2 regions of the Burkholderia sp. SR8 genome follow, and region 2 is predicted to be linked to the other one. Evidence: riboswitches for the same ligand, from Rfam matches in the RefSeq annotation. Region 2 holds a riboswitch; the other holds the start of a gene.
What was found. Region 2 has a riboswitch for cobalamin ahead of cobA (uroporphyrinogen-III C-methyltransferase). Riboswitches for the same ligand answer to the same signal wherever they lie in the genome.

Region 1: it holds a riboswitch for cobalamin, as region 2 does, so the genes downstream of both, Q3A80_RS05640 (TonB-dependent receptor domain-containing protein) here and cobA (uroporphyrinogen-III C-methyltransferase) in region 2, are expected to answer to the same signal.

The regions. Positions count from the first base shown of each region.
Region 1 covers NZ_JAULUC010000003.1:299,613-323,087, forward strand. The annotation lists gene Q3A80_RS05545 (acetaldehyde dehydrogenase (acetylating)) at 1-514, opposite strand, end outside; gene dmpE (2-oxopent-4-enoate hydratase) at 528-1,310, opposite strand; gene Q3A80_RS05555 (DUF1329 domain-containing protein) at 1,417-2,799, opposite strand; gene Q3A80_RS05560 (DUF1302 domain-containing protein) at 2,841-4,406, opposite strand; gene Q3A80_RS05565 (SDR family oxidoreductase) at 4,557-5,336, opposite strand; gene Q3A80_RS05570 (alpha/beta fold hydrolase) at 5,474-6,310, shown strand; gene Q3A80_RS05575 (SDR family NAD(P)-dependent oxidoreductase) at 6,373-7,161, shown strand; gene Q3A80_RS05580 (electron transfer flavoprotein subunit beta/FixA family protein) at 7,200-7,949, shown strand; gene Q3A80_RS05585 (electron transfer flavoprotein subunit alpha/FixB family protein) at 7,966-8,925, shown strand; gene Q3A80_RS05590 (acyltransferase) at 8,929-9,495, shown strand; gene Q3A80_RS05595 (hypothetical protein) at 9,470-9,883, opposite strand; gene Q3A80_RS05600 (hypothetical protein) at 10,021-10,269, shown strand; gene Q3A80_RS05605 (MFS transporter) at 10,282-11,445, opposite strand; gene Q3A80_RS05610 (DUF1326 domain-containing protein) at 11,780-12,424, shown strand; gene Q3A80_RS05615 (DUF2182 domain-containing protein) at 12,421-13,212, shown strand; gene Q3A80_RS05620 (copper-binding protein) at 13,251-13,601, shown strand; gene Q3A80_RS05625 (VOC family protein) at 13,788-14,198, opposite strand; gene Q3A80_RS05630 (Lrp/AsnC family transcriptional regulator) at 14,262-14,723, opposite strand; gene Q3A80_RS05635 (LysE/ArgO family amino acid transporter) at 14,839-15,477, shown strand; gene Q3A80_RS05640 (TonB-dependent receptor domain-containing protein) at 15,536-17,464, opposite strand; cobalamin riboswitch at 17,816-18,007, opposite strand; gene Q3A80_RS05645 (AraC family transcriptional regulator ligand-binding domain-containing protein) at 18,116-19,156, opposite strand; gene Q3A80_RS05650 (hypothetical protein) at 19,327-19,671, shown strand; gene Q3A80_RS05655 (Dabb family protein) at 19,661-20,293, shown strand; gene Q3A80_RS05660 (NADP-dependent oxidoreductase) at 20,374-21,366, shown strand; gene Q3A80_RS05665 (SDR family NAD(P)-dependent oxidoreductase) at 21,410-22,285, shown strand; gene Q3A80_RS05670 (SDR family NAD(P)-dependent oxidoreductase) at 22,287-23,111, shown strand; gene Q3A80_RS05675 (hypothetical protein) at 23,188-23,421, opposite strand.
Region 2 covers NZ_JAULUC010000007.1:108,378-115,365, reverse strand. The annotation lists gene Q3A80_RS11180 (M20 aminoacylase family protein) at 1-1,009, shown strand, start outside; gene Q3A80_RS11175 (cobyrinate a,c-diamide synthase) at 1,246-2,550, opposite strand; gene cobO (cob(I)yrinic acid a,c-diamide adenosyltransferase) at 2,554-3,156, opposite strand; gene Q3A80_RS11165 (cobalamin biosynthesis protein) at 3,190-3,567, opposite strand; gene cobA (uroporphyrinogen-III C-methyltransferase) at 3,564-4,373, opposite strand; cobalamin riboswitch at 4,484-4,718, opposite strand; gene Q3A80_RS11155 (TonB-dependent receptor) at 4,788-6,926, opposite strand.

The DNA.
Region 1 (23,475 bases), on a different contig from region 2:
CGTCGATGTTCTTGCGCGTGCCCGGGCCGACCGAGCGCGACGACACGGTCGCGACGATCTCGCCGTACGCCACCGGCTGCACGCGCGACACCGCGTACACCATCGGGATCGTCGCCTGCCCGCCGCAGGTCACCATGTTCACGTTCATCTGCGCGCTGTCGAGATGTGCGTCGAGGTTCACCGGCGGCACGCAATACGGCCCGATCGCGGCGGGCGTCAGGTCGATCATCTTCACGCCGAGCGCGGTGAGCTTGTCCGAGTTGTCGCGGTGCACGTACGCCGACGTCGCGTCGAACGCGATGCGGATCCCGTCGTCGGCGACGTGCGGCAGCAGCCCGTCGACACCCTTGTCGGTCGTCTTCAGCCCGAATTCGCGCGCGCGGGCGAGGCCGTCGGACGCCGGGTCGACGCCGACCATCCACACCGGTTCGAGCACCGCCGAGCGGCGCAGCTTGACCAGCAGGTCGGTGCCGATGTTGCCCGGCCCGATCACTGCGCATTTGATTTTCTTCATCGGCTTGGTTCCTTTAGATAAAGCGGACGTCGCAGCCGCCGATGCCGGAAATGTGCATCGACAGCGCGTCGCCGGCGGTGACCGGAATCAGTTTCGCGAGCGAGCCGGACAGCACGATCTCGCCGGCCAGCAGCGGCACGTCGTATTCGGCGAGGGTGTTCGCGAGCCACGCGACCGCGTCGGCGGGGTGGCCGAGCGCCGCATCGCCGCGGCCTTGCGCGACGGGCTCGCCGTTCTTCTCGATCGTCATCTCGCACGCGGCGAGGTCGAGCGTGCGCGGGTCGACACGCGCATCGCCGAGCACGTACACGCCGCAGGACGCGTTGTCGGCGACGGTGTCCTCGATGCGGATCGCCCAGTCGCGGATGCGCGAATCGACGATCTCGAAGCACGGCGCGACCGCGGCCGTCGCGGCGAGCACGTCGGTGCGATCGATGCCCGGGCCGCGCAGGTCGCGCGACAGGACGAACGCGATCTCGCCTTCGGCGCGCGGTGCGATCAGCGAGTCGGCGGCGATCGCCGCGCCGGCCGCGTAGTGCATGCCGGACAGCAGGATGCCGAAGTCCGGCTGCCGCACGTTCAGCATGTCCTGCACGGCCTGGCTCGTCACGCCGATCTTCTTGCCGACCACCGATTCGCCGCGCGCGACGCGGCGTTCGATGAAGCGTTGCTGGATCCGGTACGCATCGTCGACGGACAGCTGGCGCGGCCGCCCGGACAGCGGCGCGACCGGCGCGCGGGAGTGCCACGCGGCGTACAGCTCGTCGCCGAGCGCCGCGTGCAAGCGGTTGGACATGGTAGGGCCCTCGAATGGAAAAAGGCCGCCGTCCCGGGCGGCATCGTGCGCCGGAGCAGCGCGCCGGCGCGCGGGGCGCGGCCGTGCCGCGCCGTGTGCTCGGTGCTTAGTTCCCCGAACTGCGGATCGCGTCCGGCGAGAAGTACGCTTCGCTGAACTGCGGGCTGTTGTCGAGTTTCGGCATCGGCCCTTCGTTGGTCAGGCGGTCGGCCATGTATGCGCCCGAGATCAGGTCGTGATAGAACACGACGCCCGGATAGAACACCTTCGCATCGAACGCGTACAGCGTCGTCGCGACGTTGGTGCGCCACAGCTGGCCGCGTGCGTCGTAGTTGTCGGCGAGCAGCGTCATCCACGAATCCTCGTCGATGTACAGCACGCGCTTCGCGTACTGGTGACGGTAGTTGCTCTTCAGCGTCGCCTGCAGCACCCATACGCGATGCAGCTCGTAACGGATGTACGCGGGGTTTTCATGGCCCTTGGTCAGCAGGTCCGCATACTTCACCGAGCTGTCCATCGCCTTGTAGTTGTCGTACGGCACGTAGATCTCGCGCTTGCCGACGATCTTCCAGTCGTAGCGGTCGCCGGGGCCGTTGTACAGGCGGTCGTCGTCGACGGTGCGGAAGCCGCCCGGGCCCTGCGGCTGGTCGTAGCCGTATTCGGGCGCCTGGCGCACGCGCCGCGTGCCGGGGTTGTACATCCACGTGCGCGACGAGTTGTCCGCGCCGGCCTTGTCCCAGTTCGTGAAGCCGACGATCAGCGAGCCGCGGTCGGACAGCGGCAGCTCCGTCGCGTTGCGATAGAACGTGCGGTTGTTCAGGTCGTTCTTCACGTCGTACTTGCCGGAGTTGCGCGGCGAGTAGATGTCGTAGCGCACCTTGCCCCACGCGATGTTGCCGTCCGAGTACACGACCGCCTGATCGTAGGTGGCCTGCTCCGCGCCGATCGCCGACGAGAAGCGCTGGTTCCACAGCAGTTCGGCGGCCGTCTTCGGGATCGGGTACGGCACGGTCGGCGGTGCGTTCGTGATGCCGTTCGCGTCGGACGTCATCGTCGCATCCGGCGCGTACGTGCGGATGTCCTTGTAGACCGAATCCGCATAGCGGAAGTCGCGATGGCTCGGGTAGACGTTGATCTTGAACGTGGCCGGGTAGCGCTTGAACATCGCCTTCTGGCCGTCGGTCAGGTGTTCCGCATACTGCGCCATGTTCTCGGCGGTGATCGTCGCGATCGGCTTCTCGTTCGCGAACGGGTCGGGATAGCGGCTGCCGCGCTTGTACTGCACGTCGGGCGGCGTGCCGAGCCACTTGCCGGACCACTCCGGCACGCCGTTGTCCTTGCTCGCGGCGCGTACCGCGCCCATCGGCGTGAGCGGGCCGTCGAGCGCCTTCAGGTCCTCCGGCGTGACCTTCGGGAACGACGCCGTCGCGACGAGCGCGCACGCGGCCATCACCGACGCGCGCAGGAGGGGGAGACGAGTTCGTTTCATGACAAATCCTCTTCTTGCTGAGTGACGAGCGGCCGGGCCGCTCAGAAGTGGTAGGTCGCCGTGGCGAGCACGTAGTCGCGATCCGACAGCGGACGCGTGACCGGATTGGGCGAACCGAGGAACTTGGCGTAGACGAGCGACAGCTGCAGGTTGCTCAGGCGCGTGAACGTCACGCCCGCCGTCACGCGGTGATCGCCCTGGCCCGTCAGCGAGCCGAGCGCGCCCGCGAGCGGCGACGTGCCGGTCAGGTCGTGCGTGTAGGTCAGCGGCACGTCGAGATCCCAGCCGTTGAACACGTTCTTGTAGCTGAGCGTCCACGCGATCTCCATCGCGAGCGCGTTGCGCGAGTTCGTGAGCGTCGTCGAACCGTCGAGCTCGGAGATGCTGCCCGCGTGCACGTACGTCAGTTCGCCGATCAGCGACTGCGAGTTCGCGAGGAAGCTCGGGCCGATCGAGTAGATGCCCGACAGGTTCGTCTGCAGCACGTTCGCGCGCGTCGATTGCGGGCCGGTCGGCGTGTTGACGAGTACGGCTGCGCCCTGGCGGTACGACACTTCACCGGCGACGTTCACCGGGCCGACCTGCGTCGAGAAGCTCGCGCCGGTCAGCTTGATGTTGCTGAAATACTTCTGCTGGTACTGCAGCGTCGGGAAGTACGTCGTGACGACGCTCGGGTTCATGTCGTTGTAGTGCAGGTGGTACAGGCCGAGTTCCGTATCGCCGAGCACGCGGAACCGCGCGCCGATCCCCCACTGGTGGCGCGCGCTCGGCTTGTCGTCGGCGCCGCGCGGAATGATCATCCCGCCCGGGCCGATGATGAATTGTGCGCCGGGGCCCGTCACGTCGGAGTAGCTCCAGTACGTGCCCGGTGCGGTCAGACGGTTCTGCTGGAACGAGAACTGGTAGTAGCCGAGCAGGCTGAAGTTCGGCGTGATCTGCCATTGCGTCGAGATCTGCGGCACCGGCAGCAGGATGTCCTTCACCTCGGCGCCGGCCATGTACGACTTCGTCGCATCGGCAGGGCCCTGCGCACCCGCGATGTTCGGGAAGAACAGGCTTTCGCCCCATGCGACCACCTGGTCGCCGACCTTCACGTTCAGGCTCGTCGCGCCGAGGCGGAACGTGTTGTACGCATACGCGGCGAGCAGCGTCGTGTGACCGCCGGACCAGTAGCGCGCATCGCTCGTGAAGTTGTTGTACTGGCCCGACTGGTTCACGGTGCCCGGCGCATCGTTGTAGTTCGGGCGGTGATAGGCCTGGTCGTAGAACGTGTTCGCACGGACGAACACGCCCCAGTCGTCGTGCTTGAGGTTCACTTCGCCGAGCAGGCTGACCTGGTTCTCGATCAGCTTGTTCTTCGCGAAGTTGCGATCGCCGTCGTCGCCGTTGATGTTCGCGGGCGTCAGCAGATTGCCGCTCGGCGCACGCGTGCGCATGCCGAGGCCGTAACTGAGCGTGAACGTGTAGTCCAGCGTCGTGTCGGCGCCAAGCTCGATCGTGCTGCCGGCGTGCGCGCAGGGAACGGCGCACGACAGCAGCGCGGCGGCCAGCGTCGACAGCGTGGCGGGGGCCCGCCTGTCGGTACGGCGCGAAATCCGTTGATGCATGGTGTCTCCTCTGGGGTATCGACGACGGTCGACTGTGGTTGTCGTGAGAGGCAGAGTAGGGAGATCGCGGTAGCAGGGAATCGTCAAAATGAACTAGATGACTTCCCTAGGACTGGCAACGATCGAACGCCGCTGCGGGCGCCGTACGCATCATCGCGTTTGCGCCTGCGCCGCCGACAGGAACGCCGGCCGTTCGCCGCCGCCGTCGAGCCGCAGGTTCGCGCCCGACGCGTACGACGCGTCGGGCGACGCGAGGAACAGGCACGCGGATGCGACATCGTCGGGCGTCGCGAGCCGTCCGGCCGGAATCGTCGCGCGGATCGCGTCGAGTGCCGCGTCGTCGCCGTAGTGGCCTTCGGCCGCGGATTCGGTCTGCACGAGGCTCGGGCTGATCGCGCATACGCGCACGCGCGGCGCCCATTCGACTGCGAGCGACGCGACTGCGTTGACGAGCCCGGCCTTCGCGGCGCCGTACGCCGCGGTGCCGGGCGACGGCCGCGATGCGCTCACACTGCCGATGAACAGCATCACGCCGCCGTGCGGCTGCGGCTGCATGATCGCGTTCACGCGCTGCGCGAGCTGCAGCGGCGCGATCAGGTTCAGCCGCACGATCGATTCGGTGAAGCGCGGCGATGCGTCGGCCGCGAGCGCGAACGGCGAACCGCCCGCGTTGTTGACGAGCACGTCGAGGCCGTCGGCCGCGTCGTGGATCGTCGCGAGCAGCGCATCGACCTGCTCGATGTCGCGCAGGTCGGCCGCGACGAACGTGGCCGTGCGGCCGCCGGCCGAAGGCAGCGTGCCGGGCGCGCTGCGTCCGCACACGAACACGCGCGCGCCGGCCGCGAGAAACCGCTCGGCGATGCGCCGCCCGATGCCCTTGGTGCCGCCCGTCACGAGCACCGTGTTGCCGCTGTAGTCGAATCCGTTCATCGTCTGCCTCCGTTTGGTGGCCCGATGATAGGAACAAGCGCGCGCGGCTTCGTAGTCTGAAAGGATGATGCCGGCCGGCGCCGACGGCGCAATCATCGTGGCACGCATCGATCGACCGACGAAGGAGACAACCCGCGATGACGACCCCCACGACGCCGCCGGCCGGCATCTTCACCGACGTACCGGGCGGCCTGCGCCTGCATCATTTCGAAGCGGGCGACGGCCGGCCGGTGGTGTTCATCCACGGCAGCGGCCCGGGCGCCAGCGGTTTCAGCAACTTCAAGCACAACTACCCGGCGTTCGCGGCCGCCGGCCATCGCGCGATCGTCGTCGACCTGCCGGGCTACGGGCAGTCGTCGAAACCGTCCGACGTCGCCTATACGCTCGATTTCTTCGTCGGCGCGCTGCATGCGCAGCTCGCCGCGCTCGGCGTCGGGCCGGCCGTGCTGCTCGGCAACTCGCTCGGCGGCGCGATCGCGCTGAAATACGCGCTCGATTACCCCGAGGAAGTCGACGGGCTGATCATGATGGCGCCGGGCGGCGTCGAGGATCGCGACACCTATTTCCGGATGGAAGGGATCCAGCGGATGGTGAAGCTGTTCACCAATCGCCAGATGAATGACGACACCATGCGCGAGCTGCTGACGCTGCTCGTGCACGATCCGGCGATCGTCACCGACGCGCTCGTCGCCGAGCGGATGACGGTGTGCGTCGAGCAGCCGACCGAGGTGCTGTCGACGATGAGCGTGCCGAACCTGACGGGCGCGCTCGGCGACCTGCGCTGCCCGGTGCTCGGCTTCTGGGGCACGGACGACCGCTTCAATCCGGTCGGCGGCGCGCTGACGTTCCTCGAACGCTGCCGCGATGCGCGCTTCGTGCTGTTGAACCGCTGCGGGCACTGGGTGATGGTCGAGCATGCGGCGTATTTCAACCGGGAATGCATCGATTTCCTCGCTGCGACGAATGCGCGATAACACTGGCTGCCCTTGATGGCCGGCCCGTTCGGGGTCGTTCCGCCTGACTACCTGGAGACGTGATGAAACTCATCGAAGACCTGTTCGACCTGCGCGGCAAGGTGGCCGCGATCACCGGCGGCGCGCGCGGCATCGGCGCGGAAACGGCACGCACGCTGGCCGCGGCCGGCGCGAGCGTCGCGATTCTCGACGTGCTGTCGCAGCCGGCGGAAGCGCTCGTCGACGAGATTCGCGCGCAGGGCGGGCAGGCCGCGTTCTGGTCGCTCGACGTGACGCACGAGGCCGACGTCGCGCGCGTGTTCGGCGAGATCGTCGCGCGCTTCGGGCGCCTCGAAGTGCTCGTGAACAACGCGGGCATCGAAGGTCACAACGTGCCGACGCACGAACTGACGCTCGCGCAATGGCAGCGCGTGCAGGACGTGAACGTCAACGGCGTGTTCCTGTGCACGCGCGCGGCGATTCCGCACATCGACGCGGCAGGCGGCGGCTCGATCGTGAACCTGTCGTCGATGTACGGGATCGTCGGCGGCCCGGACGTGCCCGCGTATCACGCGTCGAAGGCCGCGGTGCGGATGATGGCGAAGGTCGATGCGATGCTGTATGCGGCGAAGAACATCCGCGCGAACTCCGTGCATCCCGGCTATATCCGCACGCCGATGCTCGAGGATGCGTTCCGCCAGATGGGCCAGGATCCGGACCGCGCGTTCGAATACATGCAGACGAACGTGCCGATGGCGAAGATCGGCAGTCCGCGCGACATCGCGGCCGGCATCCTGTATCTCGTGTCGCCGGCCGGGCGCTACGTGACCGGCGCGGAACTCGTGATCGACGGCGGATACACCGCGCGCTGACGCGCCGCGGCAGTCGCAACGAAACAGGAGACACGCAGTTGAAAGTGCTCGTGGCAGTGAAGCGCGTGGCCGACGCGAACGTGAAGGTCGGCGTGAAGTCCGACCGCACCGGCGTCGACATCGCGAACGTGAAGATGTCGATGAACCCGTTCGACGAAATCGCGGTGGAAGAAGCGGTGCGGCTGAAGGAGGCGGGCATCGTGACGGAGGTGGTGGCCGTGTCGGTCGGTGTCGCGCAAGCGCAGGAAACGTTGCGCACGGCGCTGGCGATCGGCGCGGATCGCGCGATCCTCGTCGAAGCGAACGACGCGGTCGAGCCGCTCGGCGTCGCGAAGGTGCTGAATGCGCTGGTCGACAGAGAGCAGCCGCAACTGGTGATCGTCGGCAAGCAGGCGATCGACGACGATTCGAACCAGACGGGCCAGATGCTGGCTGCGCTCGCAGGGCTGCCGCAAGCGACGTTCGCATCGAAGGTCACGATCGCCGACGGCAAGGCCACGGTTGCACGCGAAGTCGACGGCGGCGCGGAAACGCTGTCGCTGACGCTGCCGGCCGTGGTCACGACCGACCTGCGCCTGAACGAGCCGCGCTACGTGACGCTGCCGAACATCATGAAGGCGAAGAAGAAGCCGCTGGAAACGGTGAAGCCCGCCGACCTCGGCGTGGACGTGACGCCGCGCCTGAAGGTGCTCAACGTGAACGAGCCGCCGAAGCGCGCGGCCGGTGTGAAGGTGCCGGACGTGAAGACGCTGGTCGACAAGCTGAAGACCGAAGCCAGGGTGCTGTAACAGGGAGCGGACGGACATGACGATTCTGGTGATTGCAGAGTGCGACGCACCGAAGGAAGCCCCGTTGGGGGGCAACGCGTCGATCAAGCCCGCGACGCTGAACGCGGTCGCAGCGGCGGCGAAGATCGGCGGTGACATCCACGTGCTGGTCGCGGGCCACAACGCGCAAGCGGCGGCCGATGCAGCAGCAAAGATCGCAGGTGTTTCGAAGGTGCTGCTCGCCGACGCGCCGCAACTGGCCGAAGGCCTCGCGGAAAACGTCGAGGCAACCGTGCTGACGATCGCGTCGAACTACTCGCACATCCTCGCGCCGGCGACGGCCTACGGCAAGAACATCGCACCGCGCATCGCCGCGAAGCTGGACGTCGCGCAGATCTCCGAGATCACTGCGGTGGTGGCGGCCGATACGTTCGAGCGCCCGATCTACGCGGGCAACGCGATCGCGACGGTGCAGTCGAGCGATCCGGTCAAGGTGATCACGGTGCGTGCGACGGGTTTCGATCCGGTGGCGGCGCAAGGCGGCAGCGCGTCGATCGACAGGATCGAAGCCGCTGCGGATGCGGGCGTTTCGCGGTTCATCAGCCGCGAGGTGACGAAACTCGATCGCCCCGAACTCACCAGCGCGAACATCGTCGTGTCGGGCGGCCGCGGTCTGGGCAGCGGCGAGAACTTCGCGTTGGTGCTGGAGCCGCTGGCCGACAAGCTGTCGGCAGCGCTCGGCGCATCGCGCGCGGCCGTCGACGCCGGGTACGTGCCGAACGACTATCAGGTCGGCCAGACCGGCAAGATCGTCGCGCCGCAGCTGTACATCGCGGTCGGCATCTCCGGTGCGATCCAGCATCTGGCCGGGATGAAGGATTCGAAGGTGATCGTCGCGATCAACAAGGATCCGGACGCGCCGATCTTCAGTGTGGCCGACTACGGTGTGGTCGGCGACCTGTTCACGCTCGTGCCCGAAGCAGCCGCGGTGCTCTGAGCGATGCCGCTGTTCGAATTCAACGGGATGCGCCCGCGCGTCGATCCGTCCGCATACGTGCATCCGAGCGCGGTCGTGATCGGCGACGTGACGATCGGCGCGCGCTGCTACATCGGTCCGCATGCGAGCCTGCGCGGCGATTTCGGTGCGATCGTCATCGGCGACGGCAGCAACGTGCAAGACGGCTGCGTGCTGCACGTCGGCATCGGCGACACGTGCCGGCTCGGCGTGAACAGCCACGTCGGCCACGGTGCGATCGTGCACGGCGCGACGCTCGAGCCGGACACGCTGATCGGGATGAACGCGGTCGTGATGGACGGCGCGACGATCGGCGCGACCACGATCGTCGCGGCGTGCGCGTTCGTGAAGGCCGGCTACGACGTGCCGCGCGGCGTGCTGCTCGCCGGCGTGCCGGCGCGCGTGGTGCGGCAGCTGAGCGACACGGAGATCGCCGCGAAGGCGAACGGCACGCGGATCTATCAGCAGTTGGCGGCCGATTGCCTGAAGACGCTCAAGGAGATCGACGGCACGCACGCGCCGCGGGTCATTCGTCAGACCACGCGAGCCTGACGGCGAGAAAGCCGTCGCTCGTTGGCATGAACGCTGCAAACCCGCGTTCGGTGAGCGCCGCGCGAAGGCGGCGGGAAAGCGCAGTGCCATGAACGTCGAGTGCCGTGTAGCACGGATGTGACGACTGGCCGCCATGGTGATCTTCGATCGCGTCGAGCATGTGCTCGCCCCAGCTTTCCGGATCGTCGCCGTAGCGGATGAACTTCGTGACGCCGCCTGCATCGCCGGCCATGCGGGTCGTGCGCGATTCGTGCCGGATCCGCTCGACGACCGGATCGTTCGCATCGCTCGTCACGACCCACGTATGCCGGACACCGCCGGCAATTTCACGAATGCGCTCACCGCAGGCCGGATCGACGACGAGCGCGATCCTGTGGGGTTCGGTCATGGCTTTTCTCCGGGTTTATGCGGATGGTGTAGCGCCCGCGTGCATGCCGGCCCGATGGTTCGGGTCCGATGGATTGCCTGATGCGGCGTCGTTGTCATAAGATCGGCGTCAGCTCAGTCCTTCGCCTTCGACGCCGAATGAAAACACCTATACGCCTGCGCGTCGCCATCATCGCCTCGACTTTCGCGTTCTATCACGTGTTCATGCACATCCAGTGGATCATCACGGGTTGCATCGAATCGCGCGGCAGCCGGCATTGCAGCTTCGAAAACACCGCGAATTTCGAAGGGATGATGGATTTCGACCTGCTGCTGACCTGCGCGTGGGTCGCGGGCGCGGTGATGGCGTGGTTCGCCGTCGCACGCGCGCCGAAGAAGCAAGGTTGACCACGCGGCCGCCTAATGCGTGCGCACCGGCGCCGGCCGGTCGTGCAGGATCGCGAGCGACAGCGCCGCCAGCCCGCAGCTCGCGATCAGCATCAGCAACGCCACCTTGCCCGCGTGAACCATCACCCAGCCGCCGACCGACGGAAAGCCGAACGTGCCGATGAAATACGACGCGACGAACCACGTCAGCACGCCGTGCTGCTGCGTGTCCGCGCAGTCGTCGAGCGCCTGCGCCTGGATGACCGGGTACACGAGCCCGTAGCCGGCGCCGAGCAGCACGGCCGCGATCGACTGGAACGACGCGTGCGCAGAAGCGCCGAGCATCGCGAGCGCACCGAGCAGCATCGTCACGAGCAGGCCCTTGGTCGCCGTGGCCGGGCGCGCCATCCGGACCCATCTGCTGAGCAGCCAGCGCACGCTGATTACGGTGAGCGTGTAAAGGCTGAAGAATGTGCCGGCACGCGCTTGCGTGCCTTGCACGAACGACATCTGGAACGTCATCAGCCCCGAAAACACGCAGGTGCCGAGCGCGATCATCGCGATCGGCACGGCCGCGCGCGTGCGCGAGATGGCGGGAAGCTCGCGTACCCAGCGGCCGCCGGACGGCGCGGCGGGCGGGCGCGGAGACTGGCGGCCGAACGCCTCCAGCATCAGCGACGCGAGCACGCACAGCGCGCCGACCGCATAGAGCGTGTCGTCGATCGACCAGTGCAGCAGCCGCATCGCATACGCGGCAAACGCCGGCGACGCACCGATTCCGGTCATCTGAAAGGTTGCCGACCGGAAAAACCACACGTTGCGCTCGGCGCCGCTGGTGCGCTCGGCGAGCGACATCGGCGCGGCGAGGTGAAACGCGCCCCAGCCGAAGCCGACCAGAAAGCCGGACGGCAGGTCGGCGTGCGGCGCGCGCCCGACGAGCGCGAAGCCGACGATGCCGGTGCCGATGCACAGCGACGACAGCGCGGCGATGCGTGCCGTGCCGATCTGTTGCGAGAACCAGCCGACGAACGACAAGCCGGCGAACGTGCCGACCGTCGCCGCGGCCAGTGCGGCGCCGGTATCGAGATCGCTACCGCCGATGGCATGGAAGCGCATCGACAGCAGGAAGGTCGCGCCGTAGCCGCCTGCGGTGAGCAGGGTGCCGACGAGGAACAGCAATGCACTTTGAATGCGCATGACGGGCATCCGGGAGCAGCGTCGACGGCCGGGGCAGTCGTCGATTGCGAGACAGTATGGACCAGGACCGATGCGCGGTGCCCGCATTTGCAGTGACGCGGCAGCGGTCGCGGCCCCGGCCGCACCGGTTCGAACACGCTCGATCGACCGCTGCGTTTCCTGCCGTGCGACGCGCATCGATGCGGCTGCGTGACGGTGCGACGAATTCGTCGGCGCACGGCCGTTGCACGCCGCGTGGAGCCCGGTTTTACCGCGTATCGCGCGTCCTTTGCTTTCCCTGTGCGGTGCACTAGATTCGAAGCATTACGTGCCACCGACCGCGCGAGGTGAAGCCATGACACCGTGGGAGATTCAGGGAACCGAGCTGATCAACTGCAATTGCTCATACGGTTGCCCGTGCCAGTTCAATTCGCTGCCGACGCACGGCCACTGCGAAGCGATGGGTGCGATTTCGATCGACAGCGGTCACTACGGCGACGTGGTGCTCGACGGCGTCCGGATCGCGGTCGTGTTTCAGTGGCCCGGGCCGATTCACGAAGGCCACGGCCGTTGCCAGCCGATCGTCGACGAGCGTGCGAGCCCCGCGCAATGCGAGGCCGTCTTGAAGATCATGACCGGTCAGGATACCGATCCATTCGCGACGATGTTCTCGGTGTTCGCGTCGACGCTCGAACAGGCGTACGAACCGATCTTCGCGAAGATCGAATTCGACGTCGATGTCGATGCGCGGCGCGGCCGGATCAGCGTCGACGGCGTGTTCGACCTCGTCGGCGAACCGATCCGCAATCCGGTGACGGGCGCCGAACATCGCGCGCGGATCGACCTGCCGCACGGCTTCGAATACGAGCTCGCGGAAATCGGTTCGGGCACCAGCCGATCGCGCGGCCACATCGAGCTCGATCTCGAGCGCACCTATGCGCAGTTCGCGCGGTTGCACATGAACAACCACGGGCTGATCCGGCATCGCGCCACGGCATGATCGTCCTCGACGACGTCCTGCGGCGCGAGCGTGTCGTCACGCTGGTCGGCATGGCGGCGCTCGTCGGTGCGTGCGGCGCGTATCTGTGGATGGGCGCCGGCACCGGCATGTCCGCGCGGGACATGACGGCGCTCGCGTTGTTCCCGCATCGGCTCGCCGACGACATGAGCGCGATGGCGCCGTCGCTGGCCACCGTGATCGTGATGTGGTGGGTGATGATGATCGCGATGATGACGCCTGCCGCGGCACCGCTCGTGCTGCTGTACCGCCGCGTGCTGCGGCATCACGGTGTGGACGGATCGGGCGCGGCGCTCACGTCGGCGTTGCTGCTGGCCGGCTATCTGGCCGCGTGGCTCGCGTTCTCGGTGGGCGCGGCCGTGCTGCAGATGCTGCTGCAGCCCGCCGGCCTGATCTCCGGGATGATGTGGTGGTCGAAGAGCGCGACGCTGTCCGCGCTCGTCCTCGCGCTGGCCGGCGTCTATCAGTTTTCTCCGCTGAAACGCGCGTGCCTGCGGCAATGCCGGTCGCCGGTGCGGTTTCTCGCGACCTGCTGGCGCCCGGGTGTCGTCGGCAGTTTCGTGCTCGGCGCGCGTCATGGCGCGTATTGCGTCGGCTGTTGCTGGCTGCTGATGGCGCTGCTGTTCGTCGGCGGCGTGATGAACGTCGTGTGGATCGTCGCGTTGTCGCTGATCGTGCTCGTCGAGAAGGTGCTGCCGGGCGGCGAGCAGGTCGGCCGCGCGCTGGGCGTCGTGCTGATCTCGTGGGCGGTCGCGACGTTGCTGGTGTGACGCGCGCGTTCATCATGCTGCGGCCGGGGAGGGGCTCCATGAAGATCCGCTGCGTTGCAGTCGCCGTGCTCGGCGTGATGGTCGTCGTCATGGCAATGCCGGTGCGCGCGGCCGGCAGCATGTCCGACATGAACAGGGGCGACATGAAGTCGTCCGCGCCGGATGCGGCATTGACCGATGCCGAGGTGAAGCGGATCGACGCCGCGCACGGGACGCTGACGCTGAAACACGGCGCACTCGAGAACGTCGGAATGGGGCCGATGACGATGACGTTCAAGGCCGGCGACCCGGCGATGCTCGACTCGCTGCGCGCGGGCGACAGGGTCAAGGTCCGCATCGAGCGCGTGAACGGCGCGCTGACGGTCGTGAAGCTCGTGAAGCCGCGGTGATACGGTTGCCGCGCGCGCGCCGATCCGCGTCGCAGTCGGCATCCCCTTGCTCGACGCGTCGCCGTCCGTGTCGGCATGGCCCGGGCCGGAACCAGGACGCGTCCGGCGCGAAGACGCTGCCGTCACGCGGCCCGCGGAAGCATGGCGTCCGACGACGACGCCGGATTCGCAAGCGACGATGCCGCGCTAACGCGCGTCGTCACCGGAAACGTCCTCCGGCTGCGTGAAATTCAACTCGACACCATTCCCGGCCGGATCGGCAAAAAAGAGCTGGAGTTGGCGCGTGAGCGGCACGTAGGTGCGCGAGTAGCGGACCTGCGCATCGGCGAGGCGCCGTTCCATGCCCGCGGCGTTCTCGCACGAAAACGCCACATGATCGAACGTATTGACCGCGTGCGACGGCCGCATCTCGCCCGGCCGGGCTTCCGACAGATGAAGGATCGCCTGCGTGCCCGCGTACAGCCAGTAGCCGGCGCTCCGGAACGGCGGCCGATGGCCGGGTTCGAGGCCCACGACATTCACGTAGAAATCGCGCAGCGTCTCGAGCGTCGCCCGATCCGCGCGCAGGTTGTAATGATTGAGTCCGATGACTGACATGGCAGGGTGTCCGGTTCGTGCAGGGTGCGCTTTGCACAGCATCGCGCAGCGCGGGGCGTCCTGTCACCCCCGCATGCCTTTGATCGCCGCGGCGGGACGCGCAAGCCCGCGCGCCGGCAGCGGCGTCGACATCACGATCGACGTGCGCGTTTCGCCGTACAGGTTGATGCGCTCGATCAGTTGCTCGAGGTGCGCCATGCTGACCGCGACGAACCGCATCACGTACGAATCGGCGCCGGTCACGTGATGGCACTCGACCACTTCGGGGATCGTTTCCAGCAGCTTCAGGAATTTCGCCTTCGCCGGCTGCGGCACCGTGATGCCGATCAGCGCGCTCACCGGGTAGCCGGCCGCGGCCGGATTGACGCGCGCCGTATAGCCGTCGATCACGCCGGCCGATTCGAGGCGCTTCACGCGCTCCGTCACCGCCGGCACCGACAGGTGAACCTGGCGCGCCAGTTCCGTGTAGCTGATGCGGCCGTTGGCCTGCAGCAGCGCAAGCATCTTCCAGTCGAGTTCGTCCATCGCGGCGGAGTTTTTAAGGTGAAGCCGCCATTTTTCCTTAAAAACCGGCTTCGGCGGCGGCCGGACTTTCCCTACGATGGCGGTTCGAGTCATCGCATCTCGCAAGGAGCCGGCCATGTTGTTCATCAAGTCCGTCGTGATGGGATTGTCGATCGCGGTGCCGGTCGGCCCGATCGGCATGCTGTGCATCCAGCGCAGCCTGAGCCGCGGTTTTCAGGCGGGCTTCGCGACGGGCATCGGCGCCGCATGCGCGGACGCGCTCTACGGGCTGCTCGGCGCGCTGGGCGTCGCCGGTATCGTCACCGCGTTTCCGGCGCTGACCGTCGCGCTGAAGATCGGCGGCGGCGCATTCCTCGTGTGGCTCGCCGCGAGCATCGCGCGGCAGGCGCCTGCGGCCTCCGCGCCACCGGGCGGCTTGCCGCGCACGACCGTGCTGCGCGATTTCCTGACGACGTTCGGCCTCACGCTGTCGAACCCGATGACGATCCTGTCGTTCGTCGGTATCTTCGCGGCGCTCGGGCCGCTGGCGGGCACGGAGGCCGGCGCGATGGGCCCGACCGTGGCGTTGATGGTCGCCGGCGTGTTTCTGGGTTCCGCGATGTGGTGGCTGTGCCTGAGCAGCGCGAGCGCCGCGTTGCGCACGAGGATGTCGCTGACGTTCATGCACCGGTTGTCGCGCGTATCGGCCGTCGTGATTGCCGGGTTCGGCGCGATCCAGATGGTCGCCGGCGTGCGCAGCGCGGTCGGAGCCTGATGCGCACGTGACGCATCGACGCCCGCGACCGTGGGCGCCGATAGGCCGGCGGCGCGCGTCAGAACGTGTAGCTGACCTTGCCGAACGCGGTGCGGCCGAGCGTGTTGTAGCCGTATGCGGTCATGTACTGACGGTCGAACAGGTTCGACAGCGACGCGGACACCGTCAGATGCGCGTTGATCCGGTACGACGCGCGCAGGTTGACGGTCAGATACGACGGCAGATAGGTCGCGTTGGCCGGGTCGTCGAACGTCGTGCCGCCGTAGGTCAACGACGCGCCGGTGCTCAGCGCGTGCAGCTTCAGCTCGTCCCATGTGTGGTCGACGTTCACGCTGACGGTCTGCCGCGGCCGGCGGTTCAGCCAGCCGTCGTTGGTTTCGTCCTGTGGATTCAGAATCCCGATCGCGACGCTGACGGGCGTCGAGCGGCCGATCGTGCCCTTGTACGACAGGTCGATCCCGCGGATATGCGCGCGGCCGATGTTGACCGGCGAGAACGTCGCGGGGTTGTACGCGATCAGGTTGCTCACGCGCGTGTCGTAGATCGCGGCGCTGAAGGTGCCGTACGCGGTGTTCGCGTCGAGCGCGGCCTCGACCGTATTGCTGCGCTCGGGATTCAGGTCCGGATTGCCGTAACCGGGGTAGTAGAGGTCGTTGAACGACGGCAGGCGGAACGCGTTGCCGTACGACACACGTGCCGCATACGCCGGCGTGATCGCCCAGGACAGTGCCGCGTTGCCGGTGTTCACGGCTTTGCCCGCGATGATCTCGTGGCGGCCCGCGACGAACATCGTCACGCTGCCGAGCGTGGCCGACTGATGCAGCGAGAATGCGGAATCGTTGCGGGTCGGCACGCCGTCCGGCACGTCGACCGGCAGGAACGCCTGCTCGCGCGTGAAGTCGTACGCGAGCTTCGTCTCGCCCGACAGCGGCAGGCCGAACAGGTGGAAGCCATGTTCCTGGTGCGTGAGCGACGTCGACGTGCTGATGCGCTGCGAGTCGATCTGGTCGGTCGCGATGGCCGGATCGTTCGCATACAGGAACTGACGGTCGTTCGCATAACCGACCGACTGGTCGAATTGCGTGTCGGGCGTGATGTCGAGATGGAACGCGATGCCGGTCGTCAGTTGATGATCGAGCTCGCGGTTCGCGAAGCCCGCGTTGTCGAACGACAGGTCGGAGCGGTGGTACAGCGCGAACGTCGAGATCGACCAGTTGTCGCGCGCATAGCCGAGCCGCGCGTCGAGGTCCTGCGCGTGATACGGGTTGCGGCCGTTCTCGTGGTACGGCAACACGGGCCGCGTCGAATCGATGCCGGCCGTGTTGTAGTCGTGCAGCCCGAGCGCGTACGTGAGGCCGCCGAGGGCGGCGAGCGGCCCCGTCGACGGCACGGTGCCCGACGTGCGCAGCTGCGTGTCGAAGGTCTTGTTCGAGCCGCCGCCGAACGACACGGTGGTCTGGTTCGGCTGGCCGGCCGCGCGGCGCGTGAACAGCTGCACGACGCCGCCCATCGCGTTCGCGCCGAACGAGGCGGCGGCCGGCCCCGAAATCACCTCGACGCGCTCGAACGCGTCGGTCGGCAGGTCGGCCCACGGCGCGACGCCGGTGGTCGGCGAACCGATCCGGATCCCGTCGATGAAGGCCGCGACCTGGCTGGCCGACGAGCCGCGGATGCTGACCGACGCGGACGAGCCCGGGCCGCCGTTCTGCGACACGGTCACGCCCGGCAGCGTCGCGAGCGCCTGCGTGATGCTCGGGTCGCTCGGCGACAGGCGGTCGAGATCGGCACGCGTGAGCACCTGCGTCGTCGCATAGCGCTGGTCGAACGACTCGGGCAGGTGCCGCGTGTCGGTCACGGTGATCGTCGGCAGGTCGGTGGCGTCCGCGGGCTGCGGCGGCTGCGCGAGCGCCGCGTCGCCGGCGGCATGCGCGAGCGGGGACAGCAGCGCCGTGGCGGCGGACGTGGCGAGAAGGTGGCGAAGGTTCATGGGGCAGCGAAACGTGATCGTGTTGCGGGTACGGCGAGCGTATGCGGGGCGCGGTGCGGCCCGTGCGGGTTCGTCGGGCGGGTCATCGCGCGGCCGGGCAGTGCGGGCGAGCGCGGCGCGTGTCGTCGTCGCACGTGCGGCACTCGCCGGGCACAGCCGGCGGCGCGGCGCGGCACACGGGCGCGGCCCGGCCGCGCATGCGGGCGGCGTGGCGGCGCGATGCTTCCGGCGGGGAAGCGGATCCGGCAAGTACGGACATCGGAAGGGTCCTGAGGTCGGGCCGTCCATGCAACGGGGCGCCCGCCAAAGGCGGTGCCTGGCGCGCCGGGACACCCCGCCCGGTGCGGCTGCTTGGACCTCGGGTCGATGGCAGGTCTCCTGGCTCGCGGGTCGTTATGCGCGCCGGCCTTCCCGGTCTCCCAGTGGCATGCGGTGGCGCGGATTCGCCGCTTACAGTTGCGGGGGCAGCCGCAGATTCGAGGCATGGCCTCCCTGCGTTCCCTTTTGATCCCGTCTCCGGGAACCATCAGCGCGCAAGCGTAATGGCGAGCGCTTGCGGGCGTCAATTGCCCGGCAGCGCGCGGTGCGAAAAAACGTCAGTGTTCGCGGGACGCTTTCCGGAACCGTGCTTTTGCGTATGCGGGCCCCGATTCACGTCGGACGAAGCGGGGCGGCACCACCGCCGTTGCGCCGGAACCGGCTTGGCGCGACGCCCGTCCACCGCACGAACGCGCGCCGAAATGCTTCCTCGCCGCCGAATCCCAGATGCGCGGCGATCCGCGCGACCGGCCAGTCGGATTCGCGCAGGCAGCGCCGCGCGACGTCGGCGAGGCACTGCTCGCGCAACAGGTGATAGCCGCTGCGTTCGGCGGCCAGCCGCCGCCGCAACGTCGCTGCGCTGACGCCGAGCCACGCGGCCAGCTCCGCGAGCGCGGGCAGCGCCTGCTCGCGCGCGAGCGCCGCGTCGAGAAAGCCGCGCACCTGCTGCGTCCACGACACGACGGCCGGCGCCGCATCGATCAGACGAAACGGGAAATCGACGAGGAACGCGGCCAGTTCGCCCGGCTGGCGCACCACGCGAGCATCGAGCCGTGCCGCGTCGAACGCGAAGCCGTAGGTAGCGCGGCCCACGTCGACCGGCGCGTTGAACAGCCCGAGCAGCGGCATCGCGTCGTCGCGGCGCGGATGGGCCAGCCACACGTCGTGCGGCCGCAGCGGCTGCCCGATCAACCAGCCGAACAGCTGCAGATAGCAGAACAGGCCCGTCAGGTCGACGAGGCATGCGGCCGGGCTGCGCGTACGGCGCAGCGAATCCATCCGGAACGCCGCCTGCCCGTCGCGCACCGTCAGCGACAGCGCGCCGGCGCGCGGCGTCAGCATCGCGCAGAACTCGGCCGCGCAGCGGATCGCGTCGGCGAGCGTCGCGCAGCTGAGCAGGCAGCGGCACATCAGGTCGACTTCCTGCTTGCGCATCGGCGGATGGCCGTTGCCGCGCGCGACCTGCGCCTCGAGCCGCTCGATCGCGTCGCGATACAGCGCGACGAAGCCGTCGCGCGTCGGCATTGCCGACGGCGCGGCCGAGGTCCCGCGCGATTGCTCCGGCAGCGCGCCGCTGCGCGTCAGCTCGTCGAGCAGGCGGGCGCCGAGGCCCGGTAGTACGCGCCCGCGGGCCGGCATTGCGTGCTGTTTCATGTGTGTTCCGTTTTGAACGCGATGACAGGGGCCGATGAGCGCGCCGGTAGGGGTTGGCCGCGCGCCGCCACGCAAGAATGCTATCCACGCCGGCCGCATCCGGCCTCGCCGGAACGGCGTAGGCGGCCGGTTTCGCATTCCGCCACGAAGCCTCGGAGACGACCCGCGAAATGATCCAGATCGTAGACGAAATCACCGTCGCGCCCGAGCGCATTCCCGACGTGCTCGCGCTGCTGCGCGACCGCTATCTGCCGGGCCATGCCGCCCGCGGACTGACCGCTGCGGGCTGCTGGGTGTCGCCGCCCGTCGCGGTGCCGGGGCAGCCGAGCACGTTGTGGCTGATCTGGCAGGTTGCCGATGCGCCGTCGTACTACCGGATGCGTGCGCTGACCGACGCCGACGCGGTCGCATTCTGGATCGCCGTCGATGCGTTGTGCGACGCCCGCCGCCGCCATGTGATGACCGGCGCCGACACGCCGCTGCCCGCACCGATGGAGGCCGACCATGCGGCATGACACGGCCCAGATCCAGGTTTCGGCGAACGGCGCTGTCGCCGCGCTCGAACGTGCGTTGCGCGACGCCGCGCATGCGCTGCCCGGCGTGTCACGCGTGGCGCTCGCACGCAATCTCGAAGGCTGCTGGGGCGCGGGCGATTACACGCTCGACGTGCTGCGCGACGAACGGGCGACCGGCCGCGCGACGGATTTCACGGCGCTTGCGCGCGTGCCGGGCGTCGTGCGGATCGACGGCGCCGCCTGTGACGCGATCGGCGGCGGCCTGCGCGAGCCGGCGCTGCGCGACGGCGTGTGGCGCACGCTGATGCTGCGGGTGCGGCCGACGGCCAGCGAAGCGCAGGTACGCGAGCTCGAGCGCGAGCTGCTACGCATGCCTGCGTTCATGCCCGGCATCCGCAACTGGCGGTTGAGCCGGATCGTGACGCCCGGCGCGTGGACGCATGTATGGCAGCAGGAGTTCGCGCACGTCGGCGATCTGCTCGGCGAATACCTGCTGCATCCGTATCACTGGGGCTGGGTCGACCGCCGTTTCGACGCCGAAAGCCCCGACTGGACCGTCGACGCGATTTCGCACGCGTTCTGTCCGCTCGCATCGAGCCTGCTGGCCGACACGGCGGCGTGACGCGTCACGCGTAACGCGCGCCGGCCGACCGGCCCCGGCCGGCGTGCAAACCGATTTCCAATCATCCGGAGACACAAGCAATGCGAGCCTTGCTGATCGACCGCGTCGGCCATTCCGACGCGCTGCGCGTGGCCGACGTTCCCACGCCGAAGCCGGGCCCCGGCGACGTGCTGATTCGCGTCGCGTACGCGGGCGTGAATCCCGCCGACTGGAAATGCCGCGAAGGCTATCTCGGCGCGTTCATGCAGATGACGTTTCCGTTCGTGATCGGCTTCGACGCGGCCGGGGTGGTCGAGGCGGTCGGCGACGGCGTCGACGGATTCGCACCGGGGATGCGCGTGTTCGCGCAGACCGACGTCGGCGCAGGGCGCTGGGGCGCGTATGCGGAATACGTCGCGGTGCGTCACGACTCGGTCGTGCGGCTGCCGGAGGCGGTCGGCTTCGCGGAAGCGGCCGCCACGCCGACACCCGCGCTCGCCGCATGGGCCGGCCTGTTCGACGACGGCGGCCTGGGCGCCGGGCAGACCGTACTCGTGCACGGCGGCGCGGGCGCGGTCGGCACGTTCGCGATCCAGCTTGCCGCGCAAGCCGGCGCGCGCGTCGCGGCCACGTGCTCGGCGCGCAACCTTGACACCGTCGAGTCGCTCGGCGCGGCGACGAGCATCGACTATCGCGCGCAGGACATCGCGGCCGCGGTGAACGCGTGGGCACCCGGCGGCGTCGACCTCGTGCTCGACGCGGTCGGCGGCGACACGCTGCCCGCCGCACTCGACCTGCTCGCGCCCGGCGGCACGCTCGCGAACATCATGACGCTCGCGCCCGGCGACGCGCAGCGGCTGGCCGCGACGGCAGCGGAAGCCGAGCGGCGCGGGCTGCGCACCGCGATGACCTACAGCCGGATGCCGAGCGGCGCCACGCTCGCATCGATCGCCGACCGGCTCGGCCGGCGTGCGCTGCGCGTGCCGCGCTTCGACAGTTTTCCGCTGGAACAGGCGGCGCGCGCACTCGACCTCGTTCAAACGGGCGACGCGAAAACGAAGTTCGTGCTGCACGTTGCGGATATCGCGGGCTGACGCCGAACGGTCCGCACGGAACCCCACCTTCACCGGAGACACCATGAACGACACCCGAACCGCGACGCTCGCGGGCAAATGCGCGCTCGTGACCGGCGCGAGCCGCGGCATCGGCCGCGCGATCGCGCAGCGGCTGGCAGCCGAGGGCGCGACCGTCGTCGTGACCGCGCGCAGCCTCACGCAGTCCGCGACGACCGCCGGCACGCTCGCCGAAACGGTCGCGCTGATCGAGCAGGCCGGCGGCCGCGCGATCGCGCTGGCTGCCGACCTGTCGAATCCTGCCGAGCGCGACGCGCTCGTCGCCCGCGCGGCCGACGCGGCCGGCGGTCTCGACATCCTCGTGAACAACGCGGGCGTGGCCGACTACGCATGCGTCGACGCGATGCCGATGGCGATGTTCGACACGACGATCGAGCACTATCTGCGCATCCCGTTCGCACTGAGCCAGGCGGCGATTCCGCTGATGCGCGCACGCGGCGCCGGATGGATCGTGAACGTCGGCTCGGTCACGGCACTCGCGCCGCTGCGGCCGTTCGACGATTTCTCGCGCGCGGGCGGCGCGACCGTGTACGCGGCGGCGAAGGCCGCGCTGTCGCGCTTCACGCAGGGGCTCGCGGCCGAACTGGAGGCCGACGGCATCGCGGTGAACCTCGTCGCGCCGAGCACCGCGATCCGCACGCCGGGCGCGGCGCGCTACATCCCCGAAGGCTATCCGACCGAGGACGTCGCGTATCTCGCGGAAACCGCGCTCGCGCTGTGCAGCCTGCCGGCGCGCGAGCGCACGGGCCTCGTCGCGCACAGCCTGCATTTCCCGCTGTCGCACGGGCTCGCGGTGCGCTCGCTCGACGGCCGCACGCCGCTGCCGCCGCCGGTGATTCCCGCGTATGCGCATCCGCACATCGACCCGACAGGACTTTGACATGACGCATTCGATTCGCTTCGGCGGCGGCACCGCCGTGATCACCGGCGCGGCCAGCGGCATCGGCAGCGGGCTCGCGCGCCACGCGGCCGCACTCGGGATGCGCGTCGTGCTGGCCGACCTCGACCCGGCGAAGCTCGACGCATTCGCCGCGACGCTCGACACCGACGTACTGTGCGTGCCGACCGACGTGAGCCGGCCGGATGCCGTCGATGCGCTGGCCGACGCGGCATGGCAGCGCTTCGGCGGCGTCGACCTGCTGTTCAACAACGCGGGCGTGATGGCGACCGGTTTCAGCTGGGAAATCGCGCCGGAGCGGTTCGAGCGCAGCTTCGCGATCAACGTGCACGGCGTGATGAACGGGATTCGCAGCTTCGTGCCGCGGATGCTGGAACGCAACGTGCCGGCGCGGATCGTCAATACCGCGTCGGTCGGCGGCTTCCTGCCGAGCCCGCTGATGTCGCCTTACTCGGCGACGAAGTTCGCGGTGGTCGCGCTGACCGAATCGCTGTACGGCGAGCTCAGGATGCTCGGCGCGCCGGTCGGCGTGTCGCTGCTCGCGCCGGGCCCCGTACAGTCGGGCATCTTCGACGATCCGTTCGGCGCTGTGCACGACCGGCCCGAAGTGCAGCGCTTCGTCGACACGATGCGTTCGATGCTGAATGCGCACGGGCTCACGCCCGACGCGTTCGCCGCAAGGGTGTTCGACGGCATTCGCGACGGGCGCTACTGGCTGATTCCGCAGCCGGAGACGCTCGACGGCGCATTGCAGCGGCGCACCGCGGACATTCTTGCGGCACGCGATCCGTCGCTGCCGTCGCTGTGATGGGGGGATGGGGGATGCCGCTGCGGGAGCCGGCCGACCGACGCGGCCGGCTCCCGCAGCGTGACGTGTGCCGCGGTTACATATGCGTGCCGGCGTGCGTGCGGCCGCCCGGATCGCCGCCGCGATCGGGCGGCGTATTGTTCTGATCGATCTTCGCGAGCACGAAGCCGGCGGTCGAATGATGACCGGCCTGCGCAACGTGGTCGCGTGGCGACGGGGCGGCAAAACCGGATGACGCGGCGTTCGGTTGAGCGAACGCCGACAGGGACGCTGCCGCGAGGGCGGCGGCGACGATCGCGTGCATGTTCATGGTGGCTCCTTCTTCACGACTGACTGCGGGACGACCCAATCAGTCTAGGGCGCG
Region 2 (6,988 bases):
GCTTGGCGGCACGGGCGTCGTCGCGCAGTTGAAGGTCGGCGACGGCGCGCAGCGCCTGGGCCTGCGCGCCGACATGGACGCGCTGCCGATCCACGAGTCGACCGGTCTCCCGTACCAGAGCACGATCCCCGGCAAGATGCACGCGTGCGGCCACGACGGTCACACCGCGATGCTGCTTGCCGCCGCGAAGCACCTCGCGCGCGAGCGCCGCTTTTCCGGCACGCTGAACCTGATTTTCCAGCCGGCCGAGGAAGGGCTCGGCGGCGCGAAGAAAATGCTCGACGACGGGCTGTTCGAGCAATTCCCGTGCGACGCGATCTTCGCGATGCACAACATGCCCGGTTTCCCGACCGGCAAATTCGGCTTCCTGCCGGGGCCGTTCATGGCGTCGTCGGATACCGTGATCATCGACGTGCAGGGGCGCGGCGGCCACGGCGCGGTGCCGCACAAGGCGATCGACCCGGTCGTCGTATGCGCGCAGATCGTCATCGCACTGCAGACGATCGTGTCGCGCAACGTGTCGCCGCTCGATATGGCGATCGTCACGGTCGGCGCGATCCACGCGGGCGACGCGCCGAACGTGATCCCCGACCGCGCGCAGATGCGCCTGTCCGTGCGCGCGCTGAAGCCGCACGTGCGCGACCTGCTCGAAACGCGCATCAAGGAAGTCGTTCATGCGCAGGCGGCCGTGTTCGGCGCGAGCGCCACGATCGACTACCAGCGCCGCTACCCGGTGCTCGTCAACGACGAGGAGATGACCGCGTTCGCCCGCGGCGTCGCGCGCGAGTGGGTCGGCGAAGCGAACCTGATCGACGGGATGGTGCCGCTCACGGGCAGCGAGGATTTCGCGTTCCTGCTCGAGAAGCGGCCGGGCTGCTACCTGATCATCGGCAATGGCGACGGGGAGGGCGGCTGCATGGTGCACAACCCCGGCTACGACTTCAACGACGCGGCGCTGCCGACCGGCGCGTCGTATTGGGTGAAGCTGGCCGAAGCGTTCCTGGTGTGACGGCAAGGCGGGCGCGCAGAAGCGACGACGAGCGGGCGGCCGACTTCAATACGTACCGCCGTGTTCCATCGCGAAACGGACGACACGTCCGATGTCGTCCGCATCCTGCCGCAACGCATCGACATCGAACGGCATCTGCAATCGCAAGCAGCGCGTGCAGCGACTATGCCGAAACGACTTCGTGATTTCGGTGTGAGGTGCCGTTCAGGCCAGGCGTCGTGGCGATGCCGGTCACACTAGAACACATCCCCGCCGAACAGCGCCACCGCCGCATCCGGATCCGACGGCCAGTACATGTGCATGTACGTCGCGACGATCGCGCCCGAGCGATACACGGCTTCGCCGCTGCCCGGCTCGCCATCGGGCCGCGCGGCGGTCGCCACCGGCGCCAGCGGCGTATCGAGCCGCGAATAGTGAAACGTATGCCCGCGCATCGCCCCGGTGCGCGTCTCCAGCTGCTGCATCCCGAGCGCCGCGAACCGGCGCTGCATCGTCGCATGGCCGGGCAGCAGCCCGAGCATCTGCGTCGTCACGCCGTCCACGTCGGTCAGCGATTCGCACAGATACACCATCCCGCCGCATTCCGCGACGATCGGCCGGCCGGCTGACGCGTGCGCGCGGATCGACCGCGCGGTCACGGCATTCGCCGCGAGCGTCGCCGCATGCAGCTCCGGATACCCGCCTGGCAGGAACAGCGCGTCGCAATCGCCGGGTACGGGCTCGTCCGCCAGCGGCGAGAAGAACTGCAGCTGCGCACCGAGCGCGGCGAGCAGCGCCAGATTCGCCGGATAGATGAACGAAAACGCGGCATCGCGCGCGATCGCGATCCGCTTGCCGGCGAGCGCGCGCGGCAGCGGGGTCGCAACGTCCGGTTCGGCGAATGCGACGGCGGGCGGCAATTCGGCAAGCGCCGTCTGTGCGAGCACGTCGGCCGCACGCTCGAGCCGCGCATCGAGGTCGGCGATGTCGGCCGGCTGGTGCAGGCCGAGGTGCCGTTCCGGCAGCGCGATGCCCGCATCGGCCGGCACGTGCCCGAGCCAGCGCAAGTCGCCGGGCAGCGCCTGACGCAGCAGCGCCGCATGCCGCGGCGAGCCGACACGGTTCGCCAGCACGCCGTGAAACGGCAGTCCCGGCCGGAACCGTGCGAGTCCGAATGCGATCGCCGCGAACGTCTGCGCCATCGCCTTCGCGGAAATCACCGCGACGACCGGCACGCCGAACGCGGCCGCGAGGTCGGCACTGCTCGGCGTGCCGTCGAACAGCCCCATCACGCCTTCGATCAGGATCAGGTCCGCATCGCATGCGGCGTCGGCGAGCAGCGCGCGGCAACCGGCTTCGCCGACCATCCCGAGGTCGAGCGCATGCACGGGTGCGCCGCTCGCGCGTTCGAGCAGCATCGGATCGAGAAAATCCGGCCCGGTCTTGAACACGCGCACGCGCCGGCCGAGCCGGCGGTGCAGCCGCGCGAGGCCGGCCGTCACCGACGTCTTGCCCTGGCCGGACGCGGGCGCGCTGACGAACAGCGCGGGGCAGGCCGGCATCGGTCAGAACTCCACGCCGGGCTGCGCCTTCACGCCTTGCTCCTTGTACGGATGCTTGACGAGCCGCATCTCGGTGACGAGATCGGCCGCGTCGATCAGCGCATCCGGCGCATGCCGGCCGGTGACGACGACGTGCACCGAAGCCGGTCGCGCGACGAGCGTCGCGAGCACTTCGTCGAGCGGCAGGTATTCGTACTTCAGCACGGTATTCAGCTCGTCGAGGATCACCATCCGGTAGTCGCCGCTGTCGATCATCCGGCGCGCCTCGTCCCAGCCCTTGCGCGCGGTCGCGATGTCGGCGTCGCGGTTCTGCGTGTTCCACGTATAGCCGTCGCCCATCGTCACGAAGTCGCATTGCGCGACCGCGCCGAGGAAATCGCGCTCGGACGTATGCAGCGCGCCCTTGATGAACTGCACGACGCCGAGCCGCATCCCGTGGCCGAGCACGCGCACGGCCATCCCGAACGCGGCCGTGCTCTTGCCCTTGCCGTTGCCGGTGTTGACGATCAGCAGGCCCTTTTCCTGCGTGGCGGCGGCCTGTTTCTTTTCATGGCCGGCGCGGCGGCGTTCGGTCATCCGCTGATGGGATTCGGCATCGGTCTTCATCGGGAGTCGTCCTGTCGAAAGCGAAACAAAAGTTCAGAGCGGGCCGGCGAGCGCGACCGTCACGCCGCCCACGATGGATTTGGGGCCGAGCAGCCGCCCGGCAGGCGCTGCAAGCTGCGCGCACGGCTCGGCCACGCCGGCCACGCCGAAGCGCGCGAGCGCGGCAGCCGACGGGCCGCTCGACGCGGGCGCCGTGCACTGCGCGAGCTGCGCCGCGTCGAATGCGACGAGCGGCCAGCCGCGCCGCGCGCACAGCGTGCGCAGCGGCCGCGCACGCGCCTTGTCGGCGAGCGTCGCGACGACGGCCGGCTCCGCGTCCGGGTACTGTGCGAGCGCCGCGCGAATCGCGGCGTCGAGCTGCGCGGCGCTCACGTTCGCGCGGAAACCGACGCCGAGCGCGACGCGCATCATGCACGCGTGCCGAGCGCGGCACGCACCGCCGGATCGTCGGCGAGCGCCGCGACGCGCCCGATCACGACGATCGCGGGCGAGCCGATGCCGGTCGCGCTCACGCGTTCGACGATCGTATCGAGCGTCGCGAGCACGTGCCGCTGCACGTCGCGCGTCGCGTTCTCGATCGCCGCGCACGGCGTGTCGCCGGCAAGGCCGCCGTCGCGCAGCGCGGCCGCGATCGCATCGAGCCGGCGAATGCCCATGTAGATCACGATCGTCATCCGCGTCGCGGCGAGCGCGCGCCAGTCCGGTTCGTCGGCGCCCGCGCCGTGGCCCGTGACGAAGATCACGCCCTGCGCGTCGCCGCGATGCGTGACCGGAATGCCGAGCGCGGCCGGCGCGGCGATCCCGGCCGTGATGCCGTTCACGACTTCGACCGGGAAACCGGCCGCGCCGAGCGCGAGCAGTTCCTCGCCGCCGCGGCCGAACACGAACGGGTCGCCGCCCTTGAGCCGCGCGACGCTGCGGCCCGCGCGCAGGTGCGCGAGCATCGCCGCGACAATCGCTTCCTGCGGCGTCGACGCATGGCCGCCGCGCTTGCCGACATGCTCGATGCGCGCGTCGGCGCGCGCGTGGCGCAGCACGTCCGGGTTCACGAGATCGTCGACCAGCAGCACGTCGGCCGCGGCGATCGCGCGCACGGCTTTCAGCGTGAGCAGATCGGCGTCGCCGGGGCCGGCGCCGACGAGCCAGGCGCGGCTCACCGGGCGCGGCACGGCGCGCACCGTGCGGTAGCGGTGGAAAGGGGACAGCGAGCGGCACATCGGCGGCCGGCGGACAGGCAGGGCATGGCGGATCGGGCGAAACCCGCGCACGCGCGGGCGGAATGCGCACCCGATCCGTCCCCCGCGGACAGGGCGTTCGGCGAGCCTTTGGCTCGCCCCTTGCGTCGGCCGGTATCCGGGCTGGCCGCTTGCCAGGCCGCAGCCTTCCCGCCCTGGCGGGCAGTGGCATCGCGGGCGGCCTGGGCGCGTGCGGGGGAACCGCGGCGCGCGGGCGGCGTACCGTTGCGGGGACAGCACAGGCCCGGCGGATTCCCGCCTCCTGTTTCCCGTTTAACTGCATGCGCGGGAATGCGCATGCGAGCACCGAACGCGGCGCATACGATAGCACAGGCTTGCACGATGCAAGCCGCCCGGCGCGCCGGCTGCGCGGGGCCGGCGCGTGGGCCGCCGGGATCAGAACCTGTACGCCGCCGTCAGCGTGAACGTCCGCGGCGAACCTGGCATGATCTGCGCAGTGCTCGTCGCGTTCGAGTAATAGTCGCGATCGGTCAGGTTGACGGCCGCCAGCGTCACTTCGAGGTCGCGTGTCCGGTATCCGGCCTTGCCGTCCCAGCGGACGTAGCCGGGCAGCTTGAGCAGATTGTCCCGCTCGGCATGGCGCGCACCTTCGTAAATCAGCCCGAGTTCCGCGAAAAAGCCGAGCAGCGGCGCGTGGCTGACGAACAGGCTGCCGTTCGACGACGACACGCCTGCCGGCCGCTTGCCCGCGTACTTCGGCTCGGCATCGACCACCCGCGCGTGCTGCCATCCGATGCCGCCGCGCACGAACCAGTCGCCCGCGAGCCGGCCCGCGACGCCCAGTTCCAGTCCGCGATTGCGCTCGAGGCCGGTCAGGTCAAAAAATCCCGGCCGGATCGGATCGGCGACGCGGCGGTTGTACAGGTCGAGCTGGAACAGCGCGAGAGTCGTACTCAGTGCGCCGCCGCGCCAGTCGCTTTTCACGCCGACTTCGTATTGGCGCGTGTATTGCGGGCCGAGATCGTTGGCATTGCCGCGTGCGTTCGGCGTGATTCCGATCAGGTCGCCGCCGACCGGCGCAAAGTTCTTGCTGTACGACGCATACATGCTGTGCGCAGCGACCGGCGACCACACGACGCCGAGCCGCGGGCCCCACGCCGTCGTCGTGCGCCGCGAGCGCAGGTTGTCCAGAACGTTGCTGGAATCGACGTCGAAGCGTTCCCAGCGCAGGCCGCCGAGGAGCTTCCACGATCGTCCGAGCTCGACCCGGTCCTGCGCGAAGACCGCATAGTCGCTGACACGATGGCGGTTCATCGCGAACGGCCGGAGGGCCGAGCCGGCAGGTACGGCGCTGTCCGGTCCAGTGATCGGGACCGGTGCCGCGCCCGCCTGCAGGAGCTTCGGCGCGCGCCGTTGCCAACCGTATTCGATGCCGAGCAGCAGGTCGTGCAATGCCGGCCCTGTCGCGAGCCTGCCGCTCAATTCGATGCCGGTCTGCACATTGAGATGCGTCATGTCCTGCACGTAGCGCGCACGCGGCACGTGTCGGTAGTCGCGCGGTTTCGCGACGTAGCTCTGCGTGACGTAGGTATTGTCGAACGTGCTGTGCAGATCCAGCACGCTCAGCGCGTGCCGGACCTGCCAGTCGCCGCCGAGCGCGTGGGTGAAGACCGAGCGCCAGTTCATGTTCGCGTCGCGGATGGTGTCCTGGCCCGCTGCGCCGAAAAACGTCGTCCGCGACGCGGCCGGCAGCGAGAACGCGACCGGCCTGCCGGCCGCGTCGACCTCGGCGACCGACGCGGGCAGACCGCGATCGGGCACGCGCTTGTAGGCGTCGTATTCGAACTGCAGCAGCCAGCTTCGCCGCGCGTCCTGCCATTTGATCGAAGGCGCGACGTACTGGCGTGTGCCGTCGACGTGGTCGCGGAAGCTGCGTGCATGTTCACGCCCGGCGTTGAGCCGCATGCTCCATGCGCCGGACAGCATCCGGTTGAGATCGACCGATGCGCCGAGACGTCCGTCACTGCCTGTTGCGGCCGAGACATTTCCGAAGTTCTCCGGCAACGGTTGCTTGGTGATCCGGTTGATGACGCCGCCGCCGCTGCCGCGCCCGTACAGCGCTGCGGCCGGCCCCTTCAGCACTTCGATGCGCTCGATGTTGCCGAGGCTGCGCACGTATTGCGCATCGTCGCGCATCCCGTCGAGCAGCAGGTCGCCTGCGCCGGAAAAACCGCGAATGCGGAACGAATCGAAGCGTGTATCGGACGTGTTCGACATGCCCGGCACGCCGGCCAGCGCATCGGCAAGCGTGCGGCCGCCGTAGGACAGCGCTTCGTCGACCGAGACGCTGTCGACGGTTTGCGGTACGTCACGCGGGTCGCTGGCGGTGCGGGTCGCCGTGCTCACGCTGTCGGGACGAGGATCGTACGGGTGGCGGCGGCTGCGCACGTCGATCGCGGACAGTTCGTCGTCGAACTCGGCCGCCGCGAGGGGGGACGGCGCAACGCCCGCAATCGAGCACAGCGAAAGGGCCAGCAAAGGAAAACGCCATCCGGATATCTGCCGTTTTGACATGAATATTCAAGGATCACTGAATGAGCCGCCTCGCGTTGCCGTTGCGTCAATGCCGTGTTGTT